Regions from separate parts of the Streptomyces sp. NTD91 genome, predicted to be linked through region 1. Evidence: riboswitches for the same ligand, from Rfam matches in the RefSeq annotation. Region 1 holds a riboswitch; each other region holds the start of a gene.
The links. Region 1 has a riboswitch for cyclic di-AMP ahead of AC5WRT_RS03745 (C40 family peptidase). Riboswitches for the same ligand answer to the same signal wherever they lie in the genome.
Positions count from the first base shown of each region.

Region 2: it holds a riboswitch for cyclic di-AMP, as region 1 does, so the genes downstream of both, AC5WRT_RS07425 (M23 family metallopeptidase) here and AC5WRT_RS03745 (C40 family peptidase) in region 1, are expected to answer to the same signal.
Region 3: it holds a riboswitch for cyclic di-AMP, as region 1 does, so the genes downstream of both, AC5WRT_RS10860 (C40 family peptidase) here and AC5WRT_RS03745 (C40 family peptidase) in region 1, are expected to answer to the same signal.
Region 4: it holds a riboswitch for cyclic di-AMP, as region 1 does, so the genes downstream of both, AC5WRT_RS21445 (M23 family metallopeptidase) here and AC5WRT_RS03745 (C40 family peptidase) in region 1, are expected to answer to the same signal.

Region 1 covers NZ_JCAJZW010000002.1:237,585-240,518, forward strand. Annotated here, with positions in the region: gene pcrA (DNA helicase PcrA) at 1-1,176, opposite strand, end outside; cyclic di-AMP (ydaO/yuaA leader) riboswitch at 1,387-1,555, shown strand; gene AC5WRT_RS03745 (C40 family peptidase) at 1,562-2,716, shown strand; gene AC5WRT_RS03750 (tellurite resistance/C4-dicarboxylate transporter family protein) at 2,876-2,934, shown strand, end outside.
Region 2 covers NZ_JCAJZW010000004.1:290,744-293,677, forward strand. Annotated here, with positions in the region: gene AC5WRT_RS07415 (dihydrofolate reductase family protein) at 1-889, shown strand, start outside; tRNA gene AC5WRT_RS07420 (tRNA-Met) at 936-1,009, opposite strand; cyclic di-AMP (ydaO/yuaA leader) riboswitch at 1,298-1,464, shown strand; gene AC5WRT_RS07425 (M23 family metallopeptidase) at 1,474-2,499, shown strand; gene AC5WRT_RS07430 (aldo/keto reductase) at 2,576-2,934, shown strand, end outside.
Region 3 covers NZ_JCAJZW010000007.1:124,021-126,954, reverse strand. Annotated here, with positions in the region: gene AC5WRT_RS10870 (ATP-dependent Clp protease proteolytic subunit) at 65-700, shown strand; gene AC5WRT_RS10865 (hypothetical protein) at 708-1,013, shown strand; cyclic di-AMP (ydaO/yuaA leader) riboswitch at 1,476-1,605, shown strand; gene AC5WRT_RS10860 (C40 family peptidase) at 1,609-2,082, shown strand; gene AC5WRT_RS10855 (hypothetical protein) at 2,089-2,238, opposite strand; gene AC5WRT_RS10850 (ATP-binding protein) at 2,486-2,923, opposite strand.
Region 4 covers NZ_JCAJZW010000020.1:117,366-120,299, reverse strand. Annotated here, with positions in the region: gene AC5WRT_RS21450 (GntR family transcriptional regulator) at 138-824, opposite strand; gene AC5WRT_RS21445 (M23 family metallopeptidase) at 1,023-1,769, opposite strand; cyclic di-AMP (ydaO/yuaA leader) riboswitch at 1,782-1,941, opposite strand; gene AC5WRT_RS21440 (M16 family metallopeptidase) at 2,151-2,934, opposite strand, start outside.

The DNA of each region.
Region 1 (2,934 bases):
GCCCGCGTTGGTCCACAGGTTCTTCGGACGGCGGGACTCGTTGCGCTCGATGACCGCGTTGGCGGCCGACAGGATGGTCTGCGTGGAGCGGTAGTTCTGCTCCAGCAGGATCGTCGTCGCGTTCGGGTAGTCCTCCTCGAACTGGAGGATGTTGCGGATCGTCGCGCCACGGAAGGCGTAGATCGACTGGTCCGCGTCACCGACGACGCACAGTTCGGCGGGCGGGATGTCGTACTCCCCGGGCGGGGTGTTCTCGTCGCGCTCGCCGGTGCCCACCAGCTCGCGGACGAGCGCGTACTGGGCGTGGTTGGTGTCCTGGTACTCGTCGACCAGCACGTGCCGGAAGCGACGGCGGTAGTGCTCTGCGACGTCCGGGAAGGCGCGCAGCAGGTTGACCGTCGTCATGATCAGGTCGTCGAAGTCGAGCGCGTTCGCCTCGCGGAGGCGTGACTGGTAGAGCGCATAGGCCTGGGCGAGAGTCTTCTCGAAACCGTCGGTGGCCTGGGCGGCGAAGTCCTCCTCGTCGATCAGCTCGTTCTTCAGATTGCTGATCTTCGCACTGAAGGACTTCGGCGGGAAGCGCTTGGGGTCGAGGTCCAGGTCGCGGCAGACCAGTGCCATCAGGCGCTTGCTGTCGGCGGCGTCGTAGATGGAGAAACTGGAGGTGAAGCCGAGCTTCTTGCTCTCGCGGCGCAGGATGCGCACGCACGCGCTGTGGAAGGTCATCACCCACATCGCGTTCGCGCGCGGGCCGACGAGCTGCTCGACACGCTCCTTCATCTCGCCCGCTGCCTTGTTCGTGAAGGTGATCGCGAGGATCTGGCCCGGGTGCACGTTCCGCTCGGCGAGCAGGTGGGCGATGCGGTGGGTGAGCACGCGGGTCTTGCCGGAGCCCGCACCGGCGACGATGAGCAGCGGGGAGCCGGCGTGCCGGACCGCGGCGCGCTGGTTGTCGTTCAGCCCTTCCAGCAGGGCCGCCGCGTCGAGGACGGGGCGCGGGGCGCCGTCGCGGTAGTGGGTGTCCCGGTCCGGCGGCGTGTCGAACTTCCCACCGAACAGATCGTCCGGCAGCGGCTCCGGAGTGTGATCGTCCTCGGGCGGCGGCGGAGGTTCCCCCTCGTGCCCGCGAGGGGCCTGGAGGTCCGCCAGGAAGCTGTCGTCAAAGAGGCTGCTCATCGCTCTACGAGTCTAGGGCGCCCCGCCGACAACCGGTCGCCGTCCCGGAAAGACGGCCGTCACAGGAGGCACGCGAGTCCCCTCACCCTGCGGAATCACCCGATGACATCGCGGTGATCCCGGCGTCGGATCACAAAAATGTATCGGACATATCACGCACCAACCTTCACACTAGTCACACGAGTTGGCTAGGTTGCCGTCGGGCCGCGTGCGCGGCCTCCGCCGAGTCCGGCGCGCCCCGCGGCGCCCGGAGCCGGGGACCCAACCGATCCCGGGGTGAATCGGCCGACTCCCGACGGGACGACGCCGTAGGGCAACCCTTCCGAACCGCCGCCCGAACCCGACAGCTAACCCGGTAGGCGGCCCATTGGAAGGAGTCGCCTCCTTGGCGTCGCACCGCAAGCCGCGCCCCGGCGGGACCTCTGGAGCGGGCCTCCGCACCCCCGCCCTCGCCACCGCAGCCCTCACCTCCATGGCCGTGTTCTCGCAGACCGCCGAGGCCGCCCCGAGAGCCGATCACGACAAGCCCAGCCTGGAGGAGGTCGAGAAGAAGGTCGACGACCTCTACCGCCAGGCGGAGTCGGCGACCGAGAAGTACGACGCGGCCAAGGAGCGGACCGGCCGGCAGCGGGGACGTGTGGACGCTCTCCGCGACGAGCTCGCCCGGCGCACCGAGCGCCTCAACAAGGCCCGCGACGAGCTGGGTTCCTTCGCCGCGGCCCAGTACCGCACCGGTGCCGCCGCTCCCGACACGGCCACCTTCCTGCTGGCGAACGACCCGCAGGACTACTTCGACCAGAGCCAGCTCATGAACCGGCTGACCTCGCGGGAGAAGAGCGCGGTGGACGCCTACATCGGCGAGCAGGCCGCGACGATGAAGGATCGGCGGCAGGCCGCGGAAGGCCTGCGGACGCTGGACGCGTCGCAGCACGAGTTGCAGACCGCCAAGGCCACCGTGCAGCAGAAACTGGCCTCCGCGCGCGAGCTGCTGTCGTCGCTGACGGCCCAGGAGAAGGCGCGGCTGGCCGCCATCGAGCGGGAGAAGCAGCAGGAGGCGGCACGCAAGGCGGCCGAGCTGGCGAAGCGGCAGGCGGCTCAGCAGCAGACCGGCTCGTCCTCGTCGTCCTCGCCGACGGGGTCGGGCTCCGGCTCGGCCGGGTCCACGACAGCCGGCTCGTACGACACGAAGGCCGAGAAGGCGATCGCCTTCGCCCGTGCGCAGATCGGCAAGCCCTATGTGTGGGGCGCCACCGGCCCGGACTCCTACGACTGCTCCGGTCTCACCCAGGCCGCCTGGAAGGCCGCCGGCGTCACCCTTCCGCGTACCACGTACGACCAGGTCGATGCAGGCACCACGGTCTCGCTGACCGACGCGCGGCCGGGTGATCTGATCTTCTTCTACGACGACATCAGCCACGTCGGCATCTACATCGGCAACGGCATGATGATCCACGCGCCGAAGCCGGGCGCGTACGTCCGCGAGGAGTCCATCTACTACGGCGGCGAGTCGATCATCCACAGCGTGGTGCGCCCCGGCTGACCGGCCCGGTCCGCGTGCACCCCAGGCGCGGTACGGGCATGCTCCGTCCGCACGCGCGCGTGGCCGTTGTTCTCACGTCCATCACGCGCGTGCAGGCGTTTTCCCCTCCCCCCGCGCGCCCTTCCCGGGCGGGGCGCCGCGGCTCCCTAGCATCGGCACATGCCCGGCATTTCAGGTCTGCGCGCGTGGGGGGCGGAGCGGTCCCCCGCGGCCGGGTC
Region 2 (2,934 bases), on a different contig from region 1:
GAAGGTGACCGTCACCGCCACCGGCGACCTCGATCCCGACGCGCGGTTCTGGCACACCGGCGGCGACAAGCTCGTCTACACCACCGACGAGGGGGCGGAGCGGGCCACCCGCCGGGTCGGTGACGTCGCCGGCGTCGTCCCGCTCGGCCCGGACCTCGACTGGCGAGCCCTGCTGTCCCACCTGCACGACGTCCGCGGGGTGCGGCGGCTGATGGTCGAGGGCGGCGGCACGGTCCACACCCAGCTGCTGCGGCTGGGCCTCGCCGACGAACTCCAGCTGGTCCTCGCGCCGCTGTTCGTCGGCGACCCGGCCGCGCCCCGCCTGTTCGGGCCCGGCGGCTACCAGGCCGGACGGCTGCGGCTCACCGAGACCCGCCGCATCGAGGACGTGGTCCTCATGCGGTACGAGCCCACCGCCCCCGGCAGCGGGCCGCTCCCCACCGCCGCCGACCGGCACTGGCTGCGCACCGCCTGCGAGCTGGCCGCGCTGTGCCCGCCCTCGAAGACGGCGTTCAGCGTCGGTGCGGTCGTGGTCGCCGCCGACGGTACGGAGCTGGCCCGCGGCCACTCGCGGGAGGGCGGGGACGCGGCGGTCCACGCGGAGGAGGCCGCGCTGGCGAAGCTCGATCCGGCCGACCCACGGCTGGCCGGCGCCACCGTCTACAGCAGCCTGGAGCCCTGCGCCCGGCGCGCCTCGCGGCCCGTGCCCTGCGCCGAGCTGATCCTCCGGGCGGGGGTACGGCGGGTGGTCACGGCATGGCGGGAGCCGGACACGTTCGTGGCGGAGGCCGACGGGACCGGAGTCCTCGTCGACGGGGGTGCGCAGGTGGTCGTCCTGCCGGAGCTGGAGGATCTCGCCAAGGCGGCGAACGGCCACCTGCTGGGATGACACTCAGGGCCGGAAACCACCGTGGTTTCCGGCCCTGAGTCTTCAGTAGCGGGGACAGGATTTGAACCTGCGACCTCTGGGTTATGAGCCCAGCGAGCTACCGAGCTGCTCCACCCCGCGTCGTTGTGACTCCAGCATACACCCATCGGCGGGCGGCCCGACGACACCCCCGGCCACCCCTCACCGAGGGTGAGCGGACGACCGCCCTCCGCATAACATCTGAGACACCATCAAAAACGCCGACACTGCTGGATGCCGGTCAACTCGCCCGTTTTGCTGTGCTCCTGACCGGTAAGTCCGCGACCGTGAACGTTAATGATCAAGCCGAACGGCTTGGAAAGTGCCTGGCAGGTCTATTAACGTTCGATAACGCAGCGCGGTCGTCCCAGCCGTCACAAGAGGCGGCTCCGTGCGCACGCGCCGAATCCCGCGAGGGAACCGGGGAACCACCATCTTGGGGTGAATCACGCGGATGCCGACGTGAACTCGCAGAGTCCACGTCTCGTATACGTGCGTAGGAGACCTTCCTGCTCCGAACCCGTCAGCTAACCCGGTAGGCGGAGGAAGGAAAGGAGTACGCCCGAGTGGCGTCCAACCGGCCCGCCCCACAAGCTCCGTTCATGCCCCCGCAAGCCGACCCGGAAACCTTCGGCTACGGCGCCTACCGCGCCGAGGAGGGGCCCTGGGAGGAGTGGAACCCCACCGAGGACTCCGTCGTCCCGGTCCGCGGCCGGCACCGGGTCGCCAAGCAGCGTGGCGGCTTCGCGCGCAGCTCCACCGTTCTCGGCGTCGGCGTGATGGCCGCGGTCGGCGCGGGCGGCATGGCCAGCGCCAACACCGGCAAGCCGCCCGTCTCCATCTCGCTGCCGGACCTGGACTCCGTCGAGCACCTCTTCGGCGGCTCCTCCCACACGCCCGAGGCGACCGCCACCGGGCTCAGCAAGGTCGGCACCACCACCGACAGCGCCGACAGCGGCAACGCCGCCGAGGCCCTGCGCAACCGGATCATGGCCCAGGCCGAGCAGCAGCGGGGCCAGGCCGACAGCAAGGCCACCGCCGCCACGCTCGCCGCCACCGAGAAGCAGATCGCCGACGCGGCCGCCAAGGCGGAGAAGGAGGCCGCCGCCAAGGCAGCCGCCGCCAAGGAGAAGGCGGAGGCCGACGCCAAGAAGGCCGCCGAGGCCAAGCGGCTGGCCGAGCTGGCCAAGGAGTACACCCTGCCGGTCGTCTCGTACACGATCACCGGCACCTTCGGGGAGCCGGGCGCGATGTGGTCCTCCGGCTACCACACCGGTCTCGACTTCGCCGCCCCCACCGGCACCCTCATCAAGGCCATCCACAGCGGCACGGTCACCGAGGCCGGCTGGGCCGGTGCCTACGGCTACCGCACCGTGCTGACCCTGGACGACGGCACTGAGCTGTGGTTCTGCCACCAGTCCTCGATCAACGTCTCCGTCGGCCAGAAGGTCTCCACGGGCCAGGTCATCGGCCGCGTCGGCGCCACCGGCAACGTCACCGGCCCGCACCTGCATCTGGAGGTCCACCCGAACGGGCAGGCCGCCGCCGTCGACCCGGCGCCCTGGCTGCGCGCCAAGGGCCTCAACCCCTGAGCCCCACTGCTCTTTTCGCGGGATTCCGACGCCGGTGGTGGAATGCGGTCATCCACCGCCGGCGTTGACTTGGAGCATGACTTCTCTGCGCACACTCGGCTCCTCCGACCTCGAGGTCTTTCCGCTCTGCCTGGGCGGCAACGTCTTCGGCTGGACCGCGGACGAGGAGACCTCCTTCGCCGTCCTCGACGCCTACGCGGAGGCCGGCGGCAACTTCATCGACACCGCCGACTCCTACTCGGCCTGGATCGAGGGGCACAAGGGCGGCGAGTCCGAGACGGTCCTCGGCAAGTGGATCAAGTCCCGCGGCAACCGCGACCGCGTCGTCATCGCCACCAAGGTCAGCCAGCACCCCGAGTACCAGGGGCTGTCCGCCGCCAACATCAAGGCCGCGGCCGACGCCTCCCTGCGTCGCCTGGACACCGACCACATCGA
Region 3 (2,934 bases), on a different contig from region 1:
GTACGTCCTGTACATTTTTGACAGAAGCAGCCCGTCGGAGGCCGCGATGAGAAGGGGTCCCTCCATGTCCCGAGCGTTCGCCCGTCATGTCCTGCCCGAGTTCACCGAGCGCGCCGGCGGCACCGTCCGCACGCTCGACCCCTACGGCAGGCTGTTCGAGGACCGGATCGTGTTCCTCGGCACCCCGCTGGACGACACGGCCGCGAACGACGTGATGGCGCAGCTGATGTACCTCGAACACACGGCCCCGGAGCGGGACATCACGCTGTACGTCAACTCGCCCGGCGGTACGTTCAGCGCGCTGACATCGGTGTACGACACCATGCGCTACGTCAGTTGCGACGTGGCGACCTACTGCCTGGGCCAGGCCTCCTCCCAGGCCGCGCTGCTGCTCGCGGCCGGAGCGCCGGGCAAGCGGTTCACCCTGCCCGGCGCGCGCATGGTGCTCTCGCAGCCCCAGCTCGCCGAGCCGGTGCAGGGCCAGCCGAGCGACCTGCTCATCCAGGCCGAGGAACTGGCCCGGATCCGCGCGCTGACGGAGGAGATGCTGGTACGGCACACCGGGCGCAGGGCCGAGCAGGTCCACCGCGACCTGGAGCGGGACCTCGTCCTGGACGCCCCCGCGGCGGTGGCCTACGGCCTGGTGGACGCCATCGTGCCCACCCGGCGGAGCACCCCGGGTGCAGCGGACGCGAGGTGAGCCGCCGATGCTTCCGGACCTGCCGCCGTTGCCCGCACTCACGCGCGCCGAGGGCGACCTGATCGACCGTTACCTGGAGGCCGCCGACCTGCTGGGCCGGGTCAATCCCGCGCACGGTGGCGACACCTATCGCGGACTGCGTGCGGCCCAGGCCCTGGTGCGCAAGGCGGCAGAGCTGCGTGACGCCCTCGCGCTGATGCACCGGCGGGGCGAGACGGAGCTGTACGGGGACACGCTGGCACGGGCTTTGCGGGTGCTGGACGGTGAACGCCGGACCGCGCGCGTCGCGCTCCCGCCGGACGGCGGCGGCTGATCCGGACGCCCGACCCGGCCGGACGGGACCCGGGTGTCGACGGGTGCCGCCCGGACGGGAGTTGAAACGGCCCGAACGACGTACCGCCGACCGGTGTATATCCGCCTCGTTCTCCGGGCCTCCCGACTTGCGCTCCACGCCGGTCCGAAGTTCGCGGGAAAGCGCATCGTCCCAGGTCCGGGGCTACGTCCGCGATCTGACGTGGTGTCCGACATCGCCCGGTCCACCCGAACGGGCGAGTGGTGAGCAACGCCACAAATTCCCGGATGCATTGGGATTTTCGGACCGGTGTGGGCGAAGATCCCGTCCGACGACAAGCCCCCGCCACCGCGGCGGGGCGGTCCGGGCGGACGCCGAGTCCTGCCGCCGCCCGGATGACCGGTCGACAGGAGTGGATCGGCAGGAGTGGAGGACCCAGGCAAGACGGGTCGCCGGAACGGATGTTCGTCTGCGCGTCACAGAACCCTCTGTGCGCCGCAGCCGGGCGGAGGTTACGAGCAGCCCTTGGGGTGAAGCCGCGGCAACGCGGCCGGGCAACTTCGCCAGCCCGAATCCGACAGGTCATCCTTCACAGGCGGCTGACGAAGGGTTGCGCATGACTGCGCTCAATCGTGTCCCGTCGCTCATGGCCCGGGCCGGCACGGCCTCGGCCCTCACCCTCGCCGCCGTCGGCGGCTCGATCGCGGTCCCCGGCCTCGCCACGGATGCCTCGGCAGCGACCCTCGCGACGAAGGCATTGCAGGTCGCGGCCTCCAAGAAGGGGGCGCCGTACCAGTACGGGGCCACCGGGCCGCGCAGGTTCGACTGCTCGGGGCTGACGCTCTACTCGTTCAAGAAGGCGGGCAAGAGCCTGCCGCGTACCGCAGCCGCGCAGTACAACAAGACGCACCACATCTCCGCCGGCAGCCGCAGGGCCGGTGACCTGGTGTTCTTCCACTCGGGCTCGTACGTCTACCACGTCGGCATCTACGCCGGGCACGGGAAGATCTGGCACGCGCCGAGGACCGGGGACGTGGTGAGGCTCCAGAAGATCTGGACCAGGAGCGTCTGGTACGGCCGGGTCAGCTGACCCCTGTCAGGTCCGGAGCGGCTCCAGCAGCAGGGCCGCTCCGCGCACCGTCGGCGCCACCCCGGTGCCCGCCTGGAGCCCACGGGCGGCCCGGGGCCGGCGGCGCGCGCAGCCGACCCGGTGTGCGCGCACGGCGACGGAGCACGCAGGCGCCACACCGGCCCTCCCCCAGAACAACACCTCCCGTCCGGCCCGGCCCGAAGGCTGCCGTTGCCGTGTCGGCCGGCTAGGGCGTGTTTCGAAAGTCCCGTCTGGTCCGCGACGCCTGGCACGGCACCTCGCCGCGTTGTCGGGATCGTCCACGTACGCCCGGTACGAGGACGACCCTCCGCCTTGCGATGCACCGCACCAGACGCCGCGGACCCCGCCCTCCGGGCGGACGACGCCACTTTCCAAACACGCCCTAGTGGGACCGTTCCGCCGGGACGATCCAGGGGAGTTCGATGGAGACCGTCTTGCCGCCCTCACGGGTGGGGCGGACACGGAGCCTGCCGCCGCACTCCGCGGTGAGCCAGCGGATGATGACCATGCCGCGCCCGTTGTCCTGCTGGACGGCGGCGGGCAGTCTCTTCGGGAAGCGCGGGTGACTGTCCGTCACGCCGATGCGGAGGTGTTCGTCGCAGTCCAGGGCGATGTCGACCGTGAAGGTGGGTGATTGACCGAAGGTGTGCTGTACGGCGTTCGTGGCGAGTTCGGAGACGATGAGTCGCACTGTGTCGGCCACCTCGGTGTCCGACGGCAGGCCCCACTCCGCGAGCGTGCCCACGACATACGTGCGGGCCGCGGAGACCGAGGCGGGATCGCTCGGCAGAGTGACGGATGCTTCCAGATGGTCTGCCATGGCGACGTCGT
Region 4 (2,934 bases), on a different contig from region 1:
CCGATGACCGAAGCCGCGTCGCCCTTTCCGGGGCGGCGCGGCTCCGCCCTTTTCTGGGCACATTGCGCACACACCTGAATTCGCGCAGCGGAAATACACCACCACCGAATTACTCTTCTTTGTATACGGCGTCCGTGTTAATGCCGGAGGCCCGACATGTTTACGGCGTGTTGCGAAGTCCTCACACGCTCCGCGGCCCGGGGAAAACGCAGCCGGTGCGCGGCCGTCGTGCGCTCGGTGTGCAGCGCCGTGAGCGCCCGCGCGCGTTCGCCGTCGCCGCGCGCCACCGCGTCGACGATGGCGCCGTGCTCCGCCCAGGCGTCCACGGGGCTGGCCGGCGCCTCCACCGCGTACATCCAGGCGATCTTGTGCCGCAACTGGGTGAGCATCGCGGTCAGCGAGGGGCTGCCGCAGGCCTGGGCGAGCGTCTCGTGGAACCAGCCGCCCAGCGAGCGCAGATCCTCGCTGTTGCCCCTCCTCGCCCGCTCCTGCCCCAGCCTGACCAGGCCGCGCAGCACCTTCAGATGGGCGTCGCTGCGCCGCTGGGCGGCCCGGGCGGCCCCGAGCGGCTCCAGGAGCATCCGCATCTCCAGCAGGTCGACGGCCTCCTGCTCGGTCGGCTCGGCCACGCACGCGCCCGCATGCCGGCGCGTCACGACGAAGCCCTCGGCCTCCAGAGTGCGCAGGGCCTCCCGGACCGGGACACGCGAGACGCCGTAGCGGCGGGCCAGGACTTCCTCGGTGAGGCGGCCGCCGCGCTCGTGCACACCGGCGATGATGTCGTCCCGGATCGCCGTGCACACCGAGTGCGCCGGAATACGCATGCCCGACCTCCGCCTTAATCCCCGTGAAACGCCGACGATGGACGCCCGTTCCGTGACTCTATTCCAATGAGCCGGAATTTCCGACGGCGGGCCGGAAGCAATGGATATTTTTTGGTCAGCGGACCGGGGCGGAGCCGGTGGGAAAACGGCGAAAGCCCCGGCCGGTGGGCCGGGGCCGCGTCCGCCGTCGCCGGGGCGTCAGACGTTCACGCCGTGCTTGCGGAGGTAGGCGACGGGGTCGACGTCGGAGCCGTAGTCGGGCGTCGTACGGGCCTCGAAGTGCAGGTGCGGGCCCGTGGTGTTGCCGGTCGCGCCGGACAGGCCGATCTGCTGGCCGGGGACGACCCGCTGGCCGACCGAGACGCCGATGGACGACAGATGGCCGTACTGGGTGTACATTCCGTCGGCCATCCTGATCACGATCTGGTTGCCGTACGCGCCGCCCCAGCCGGTGGAGACGACGGTGCCGGAGCCGACCGCGTGGACGGGCGTGCCGCCTGCCGCGTGGAAGTCGATGCCGGTGTGCGAGCCGGACGACCACAGGGAACTGCTGGCCTTGTAGCCGGTGGAGACGTAGGAGTCCGCGATCGGGGCGACGAAGGTGTTCAGCAGGCGCCTGCGCTCGGCCTCGCGCGCCGCGCGCTCCCGGGCCTGCCGTTCCTGCTTCGCCTTCCTGACCGCGGCCTCCTCGGCCGCCCTCTGCTCGGCGGCCCGCTTCTGCGCGGCGGCCTGCGCGTCGATGTGCTCGGCCACGTCGTCGCTGACGGTGAGGACCGGGGTGAGGCCGGTCTGCTCCACGGTGTTCTCGGCGGCGAGCGCCGGGGAGGCGGCGAGGGCGCCGAGGACACCGGTGGTGGTGAGGGCCGCGATACCGGCCGCCTGAGCGGAGGTGCGCTTGACCCGGCCGGGCTTGCGGTGCTTCCCGGTGGCGCACGTGAACGCCATGGAGTGGCTTGTCCTTTCCTTCCCTCTCGCCTACCGGGTTAGCTGACGGGTTCGGAGCAGGAAGGTCTCCTACGGGCCCCACACCGTTCGCGCGGGCGCCCGATTCACCCCAGGGACGTGGGTCCCCGGCTCCCCTGGCTCGCGCCGTACGGGGACTCGGCGATGCTGTCCGGTGCCGCGGGTACGCGCACTGCCGACGAACAGCCCGCACGACGCTACGGAAACCCGCTTCCGAATCCCAAACGAAGCGGGGCCTTTGTTGCGCATCCCACAGGGCAGACACGCAACCTCCGCCTCAAATCGGGCATCTGAGGAAGGGAGTGGAACAGCCCGGGGCTCCGACGGTCCGCGGACCGTCGGAGCCCCGGGCGCGCATGGCGGCTACTCGGCCGCCACGACGGTCACTTCGCCGATGCCGAGCGCCTCCACCGGTGCCTTGATCCGGGAGGCGTCACCGACCAGCACCGTCACCAGGCGGTCCACCGGGAAGGCGTTCACGACGGCGGCCGTGGCCTCCACCGTGCCCGTGGCCGCGAGCCGCTGATACAGCGTCGCCTGGAAGTCGTCGGGCAGGTGCTGCTCGACCTGGTCGGCCAGCGTGCTCGCCACGGCCGCCGCGGTCTCGTACTTCAGCGGCGCCACCCCGACCAGGTTCTGCACCGCCACGTCCCGCTCGGCGTCGGTCAGGCCCTCCGCCGCGAGGGTGCGCAGCACCTTCCACAGGTCGTCCAGCGCGGGACCGGTGTTGGGGGTGTCCACGGAGCCGCTGATGGCGAGCATCGACGCACCCGTCCCGTCCGGCGCGGACCTGAGGACCTGCCCGAAGGCGCGCACCCCGTAGGTGTAGCCCTTCTCCTCACGCAGGACGCGGTCCAGTCGGGAGGTGAGGGTGCCGCCGAGGCAGTACGTGCCGAGCACCTGGGCGGGCCACACGCGGTCGTGCCGGTCGGGTCCGATCCGGCCGATGAGCAGCTGCGTCTGGACGGCGCCGGGCCGGTCCACGATGACCACGCGCCCGGTGTCGTCGGCGGTCACCGGCGGCACGGGCCGCGGCTCGCCCGAGGTGCCGGTCCAGGCGCCCAGGGTGTCGGCGAGCAGCGCGTCCAGGTCGACGCCGGTGAGGTCGCCGACCACGACCGCGGTGCCCGTGGCGGGACGTACGTGC